DNA from 2 places in the Periweissella cryptocerci genome. Region 1 is predicted to be linked to the other one. Evidence: predicted binding sites of a transcription regulator. Region 1 holds the regulator's gene; the other holds the start of a gene.

What was found. The regulator LexA, encoded in region 1, represses DNA repair genes until DNA is damaged. The targets are predictions, from matches to a motif close to CNAACANNTGTTNG.
Region 2: the regulator LexA is predicted to act here: its motif matches at 1,443-1,456, upstream of EQG49_RS11655 (YdbC family protein).

What each region holds. Positions count from the first base shown of each region.
Region 1 is NZ_CP037940.1:464,223-467,650, forward strand. Features, by position in the region: gene EQG49_RS02075 (tRNA1(Val) (adenine(37)-N6)-methyltransferase) at 1-44, opposite strand, end outside; gene EQG49_RS02080 (lysophospholipid acyltransferase family protein) at 131-775, shown strand; gene EQG49_RS02085 (YneF family protein) at 854-1,069, opposite strand; gene EQG49_RS02090 (DUF896 domain-containing protein) at 1,135-1,374, opposite strand; gene lexA (transcriptional repressor LexA) at 1,396-2,025, opposite strand; gene EQG49_RS02100 (hypothetical protein) at 2,167-2,523, opposite strand; gene EQG49_RS02105 (DUF1292 domain-containing protein) at 3,377-3,428, opposite strand, start outside.
Region 2 is NZ_CP037940.1:2,613,488-2,616,915, forward strand. Features, by position in the region: gene EQG49_RS11645 (hypothetical protein) at 1-391, shown strand, start outside; gene EQG49_RS11650 (hypothetical protein) at 404-784, shown strand; gene EQG49_RS11655 (YdbC family protein) at 1,480-1,704, shown strand; gene EQG49_RS11660 (hypothetical protein) at 1,741-2,028, shown strand; gene EQG49_RS11665 (GNAT family N-acetyltransferase) at 2,060-3,244, shown strand.

The sequences.
Region 1 (3,428 bases):
AATTGATCAATCCGTTCGTCCGCATTTAATTTAATTTCTGCCATCTGATATTATTCCTTACTTGCTTTACTACCTGAAATTTTGCATACTTAACGTTAAATATGAATTACTTTTAAAAAGGAGTGTGAATATGCTTTATTCATTTTTGCGCGGTTTTGCTCGCGCCCTGTTATATATTATCAATGGAAAACCTCAAATTCGCAACTACGATAAATTACCCGAAGGTACTTATATCTTAGCCGGTCCACACCGGACTTGGTGGGATCCAATTTACTTTGCGTTAGCCGCGGCTCCATTGAAATTTAGTTTCATGGCTAAAATCGAATTATTCAAGAACCCCATCCTAAAATGGATTCTCGTTGGCGCTAATGCCTTCCCCGTTGACCGAGCTAATCCTGGTCCATCAGTGATTAAAACTCCCGTCAAGAACTTGAAAAGCGGCGATCTCGGCTTGATTATCTTCCCTAGTGGTTCGCGTCACAGTAACGACATCAAGTCTGGTGCCATGATGATTGCGAAATTATCTGGCAAACCAATCGTGCCCATTGTCTATCAAGGACCTTTGACATTTGGCGGCCTGTTCAAGCGTAACAACGTTGAGTTGAACTTTGGTGATCCCATTTACATCGATCGCCGTGACAAATTAACGGAAGCGCGCGTCGAAGAAATCGGAGCTCAAATGCAAACCGCCTTTGACGCCTTGGATAAAGAGCTGAATCCGGATTTCGTTTACGTTGACCAACACCCCGAAAAAGCGAAAATCCCCGAAGAATAACTGGTTACGTACCATGTTAACCACACGCATATTATAAATAAAAAGCCATGACTTAGCGTCGTGGCTTTTTTATTTATCTTACTTGTTGTTACGCATAGATGCCATAACTTGGTTCAAACGCTTTTGTGAAGGTGTTTGACCCATTGAAATCATCATTGAGCGAATCATGTCTTCGGAAATTGGTGGGTTCTTCTTCAAGTAAGTTTCCATATACTTACGAGCAATGAAGAAGCCAGCAACTAAACCGACAATCAAAGCAACGACAATTAATACGATTGCGAGCGCTGTATTCATGTCTTTTCTCCTACATTTTAAAGTTCATATTCTAGTTTACTTTATTCTAACACAGAAAAAAAGGGCTAATCGTCCCGTAGCCCTTTCTTTCGTTGAATTTCACGTACTTTTTCAGGGGTAACTTCTTTGCCGTTATCGTCGAAGACTTGCATCATTTCAACTTGTGAACGGAAAGACTTCCGAAAGTTTTCCAAAAACTCTTCACGCAATGCTTGCCGTTCCAGTTCTTCACCTTCAGTTAAGCCTTCTTTTTTACGTTTTGCACCTAATTCGTTAATTCGTTGGCGTAACTTTTCTGCTTCCAAAGTCAGGACCTCCTATTGTTATTAATAGACTGAATTCCGGTATAAGCCAACCACTTTACCTAAAACCGTGACATCCGTCAAAATAATTGGCGCCATCGTGTCGTTTTCCGGTTGTAAGCGGAAGTGATCACTTTCCTTGAAGAAGCGCTTAACAGTTGCTTCATCCGTGTCGGTCATTGCGACCACAATATCACCATTATCAGCATGATCTTGCTTACGGACGATGACCTTATCACCATCGAGAATACCAATATTAATCATTGATGTTCCCCGCACGTTGAGCATGAATAAATCGCCATCATACGCTTCTAAATCACTAGGCAATGGAAAGAACTCATTCGTCCGTTCTTCAACGGCCAAGATTGGTTCCCCTGCCGTAACGACCCCTAAGACCGGAATCTTACCTGGCGTTGCTGAAACCCCAAGCATTTCAAGGCCTGGTGGTGTGATTTCAATCGCCCGGGGTTTTGTTGGATCCTTTTTTAAGTAACCCTTTTTTTGTAGGCGGTCAATATGGCCATGGACCGTTGATGTTGATGATAAGCCGACCGCTTCACCAATTTCACGGACTGTTGGCGGATAACCTTTTTGTGATTGCTTCTCATAAATAAATCGAAGCACTTCCATTTGTTTGCTTTCGCCGCGTACCATGCGATCACCTCTTTCACTGTTTTCAGTTCATCTATTATTTATAGTATACCGAATAGTGAAGAACATTTCAAACGAACGTTCGTTATTTGTTCGATATTTTTTGCATAAACAGCTAATACTCGTTCTAAAATTACGAACACGTTAGCTTTCAGCGTCCTCAAGTACGTAATCGCTGTAGTAAGTCTCGATAAATTGTTCGAGGTTCATTGGCTTAGCTGGCAAAATTTGGCGACTATTAACTTCTGGGTTCCCCGTAAAGGTAATTTCATCAATTAATTCATAAACATCAATCACTTTGCCAACAACATCATACACTTTTTGCCCGTCTTCTTCATACGCTGGACTAAGTTGTGTCTTTTCGGCTAATTCCCGCAAGTAAGCCACGTCTTCAGCCTGTGTTTCATCTAAATCTGCCAAAAAAGTAATGACATCAAAAAACGGTTCTGGTTCATTGCCAACCATCGATTGCGTCACAATCGTAACTGCGTGTGTACTCATAAATTTTTCCTCTTCTTTTTAAATGTTGCTTCTATAGTTTCCAGCGTGGTGCGCTAAGTGATTTACTATTTATTCTAGCGCGGGATTTGGATATGTGTCTCAGTTCGATTCCCACTACGAGGCTGGAACCAGTCTGGACACCGTGATGGAAGACAAGCATTTGAAGCCACAGTGCGGTCTTCAAATGTTTGCGAAGCTTGGTTCGCTAACGCGGTAACCATCTTCACAAATCCATAATCAGTAACCAAACCCGTTACTGATTATGCCATCACGGTGCGAGCTAAAGTCCAGCCTCTTCGTTAATTTGAGTAGGCAGTCTGACTAGTAATATGCCCTAATCCTTGTCGCTGCAAGTTTAGCAGTAATCAATAATTCCACACTTATCTAGCGGAGTGACTGAAAATCACTTTGTGGCCGGCAGGCTTTACACCGAAATGGGACGTGACACCACGTGTCGGGTTTGTCGCTGAGGGTAGAGCCGACCGGGCCTTATTTGTCCAGCGTAGCTACAAATGTGAGCAGTCTTTTGGCTTTAGCCATTAGACTGCCAGCTATCCCGAATTGCCCAAGACAGACATCCAGCCTGCAAGGCTAATCTAATCGCGTTAGGATTAGATTCAGTATTTTGTGCAACAAAATGCTGGGATGTTTTGCGTTGCCGGTTCGCAGGCATAAGCACATACTGGCTTGGGAGGTTGCTTCCAGCGTGGTGCGCCAAGTAATTTACTGGCACGCAGTGGCCAGTGGCCAATTTTATTCAATCCCACGTCAGACGAAATGGGGCCCACACTTTGCTAACAAAGTGTGCAAAGAAAAAGGATTCGCATCACTGCAAATCCTGATTCACTGTTAATTAAGCTTCGAAGTTGTCATCATCGTCGAGGAAAGTGTTCAACACCTCTTCA
Region 2 (3,428 bases), 870 kb from region 1:
AGTTCAAATTGTTATTTCAGAAGGATTTGAAAGTCAACTGGTTAATGAGGGACAGACTCTAAATAAGGTTGTATCACCAACTTTAGTCTTAGGCGCCCGAGTTATCCCTACGGCGTTGTCATTTTCATTGAGTGTTTTTGTAGCTAACTTTGAGGATATTACTTCTTTTGAATTGGGATTAAAGGTTATCAATCTGAAAACGGACGACGTGGTTTTTGAATTACCAAATACTGATGTCCAACTCGATCCGAAGATGAATAGCGTTAATATGAATGCTGATTTGCGAAATGTTTTTATCGCAAATGCAGGTGCATTTAAAGCAGTTGCTACGATTGATGGAATGGAGTACAGCCAAAAGTTTTTCGTTGTGGAAACGGATGTCTCAAAGTAGGAGGTTTATCACATGTCATTTCAAAAGAATATTAGTTTGACTGGTACAGCTGCCCTTACTACGACACTTGTTTTTGGCACGCAAATGATTACGTTGCCGAGTGCAGATGCTAGTACCTCAGTAAAGACACCGACACATGAGATGAAAATTAATGAGGGTGTCTCGAATAATTTCACCCCTGATAGGTCCTTACTTGCAAAGTTAGATGATCAATTTGGTCAAAATCAATATCACTATGAATATGATTCTGACGTCCAGAAAATGGTATTTACAATTAACACCAGTAGGTCATCATTTGACACCGATTTTGACAAATTGAACGAGGTGGATAGTTGGATGGTTGAACATAACTTGAATCATTTATATCTGCTTGAACTTGATGAGGATGTATAATGTATGACTTTTTTAAATTCTACACTTTTGCCAGTAACGAGTATAAAGATGGAAATATAAAAGATGAACTAAGCCGGAGAATAATGATTTCTCGTGCATATTATGGGATTTATTACACCGTGCGTCGTGTAACTGGGGGACTAATTGGGCAAGTAAACCCTGATTATTCTGGCGGGAATTCGCATACGGGTATGTGGCAAGCCCTAGAATCTAGTAAGTATAGGTAATGGCAAACACCTGAAATAGAACAAGTTGGCACTTTGGGTTTGAAACTTATGCGTAAGCGAATTAAGGCTGATTATAAGGACGGCGAAGTTACTGATGTAGATGTACGTTTTGTCATAAAAAATTCAGAAAAGATAATTGAGTTGTTAGATATTGACGCAACAAATTTTTCTGTGGGTGATAGATAATGTATTGAATGAGGTTCTCTAATTGTGCGAACCTAACGTATTTTGCAGAAGTGCTGGCTTTATCAGACAAGAGAACACGCTAATGCTTTTTAATAAGTATTAGCGTTTTTTGTTGCATAATCCGCAACTGTAACCACAAGCACATTGATTGGATATGTCTGAAAATGTCCAATTTGGTAAAAAATATCAAGCATTTTTGGAGTCTGTTATAATTAAGGTAGCTTGATTTTGATGATGTAATTTAGCAAACGTTATTTTGAACGTGAAAAGGGGATACGAATTATGGCGGAATTAAAATTTGAAATTACAGAACACATTGCGACCTTATCGACGAATGCCAAAGGATGGACGACGGAATTGAATTTGATTTCGTGGAATGACCGTGATCCTAAATTGGATATTCGTTCGTGGGATCCTGAACATGGCAAGATGGGGAAAGGTATTACGTTGACTCCCGATGAAGCCAAGGAACTGCTCAGCGGTTTGCAAAAATTGATGATTGATTAGCATGCGAACTTGGGCTGCTGAAAGAAGGAGGACCTGATGGGAATAATTGCGGCGATAATAATTGGCGTGGCGAGTTTCTTTAACTATACTGCTTATGTGAATGGGGATGACTCGTTACAATTTGTCATTCAAGGGGTCGTTTTAGCGATTCTTGGGGTGATTGTGTTGGTGAGTTATCAAGGCGTGCGATTGAAAAAATACGCGTGGGAATGGTATAGCAATTTTACGTTGGGGTACGGGATCGTTATCTTGGCGTTCCTGGGTAGTTTGACGACGGGCGTTGTGCTGGTTTTGAACTATGCGGGGATTATTAATAGTTTGTAAAGAATTGTACAAGTTTATGAGGGAGCAGCTGATGATTGAAAAATTAACTAAAACTGACTATGCAGAGCTTTTTGCATTAATCAAATATGCGTTTCATAAAGTACCAACCGGTGGGGAGACGGCGTTTAATTTTTTTGCTGAACACTCACTTAATTATAGTTTTAAAAGTGACGGCAAAATTTCAAGTGATGTGATTGTGACGCCATTTGATGTCGATTTCTGGGGTACGACATACAAGGCAACTGGGATTGGGTATGTGGCGAGTTATCCGGAGACACGCGGGAATGGTGGTATTCGTGAACTGATGGCGCGAATTTTGGATGATGAATATGCAGATGGGGTGGTCATTTCGTATCTGGCACCATTTTCATATGGGTTCTATCGTCGGTTTGGCTATGAACAAATTTTTAATCATATGCAGCTGACTTGGGCGGCGTCCGATTTCCCCCATGGTGCCAAAACGGCAGGTGACATCAAACGGTTGTCATTTGATGAGGCGCAACCACTGATGGCCGCAGTCTATCGTGACAATCCGGAAATGCACCGCGGTGCGCTTAAACGGGCATCTTGGTGGTGGCAATATTGGTATGGCAAGAAGTTAGCTGGGCTGAACTTTGCGATTTATTTTGATGATGCGGGGCAACCACAGGGTTACGTGATTTATAACTTTGATGGAATGAATTTTAATATCAAAGAATGGGTGAACACTACGATGGCCGCGCAAAATGCGACGACGCGGTTCATTCAAAGTCACGCGGGGGCATTCGATACGTTCACGTACGTCTCGCCACAAAGCGATGCGACAAAGATTCGGGTCTTGCAGCAAATGCCTGAGCCTAATCGTGCCAAGGCGGAACTCGTACCAGATATGCAGGCGCGGATTGTGAATTTGGTAGAATTTTTGAACCAGTATCCGGTGCGTAATTATGTATCGCGTAGTTTTGTGATGGCCGTGCATGATGACAATGCCACTTGGAATGACGGTGCGTTTGCAGTTGCCGAAAACTGGCAAACGCAAAAACTAGCGACACCACCTGCCGAAGCCGAAGTTGATTTCAGCACTGATATTCAAGCGCTGACACAGTGGCTGATGGGGTATCGGACATTTGCCGAGTTAGTGTTTGCTGGCCGAATTACGGTCGCGGAGGATTTGGATGTCGCAGAATTTGACCGGCTGGTGCAAATTGAGAAGCCGATATTGGCGGATTATTTCTAGTAAATGAAAACCGACCTGACACGAGGGATTGTGTTGGGTCGGTTTTGTTTATAGGAAGAAAACGCATTTTGTGTATTGCAATTAGGTGTTCCCCGGATAAGGCTGAATGTAAATAGCTGAATTGCTGCAAACTGGATAGTGAAGTTGCGGATTAAATAGGGTAGAATGGGGTGCAATACTTATT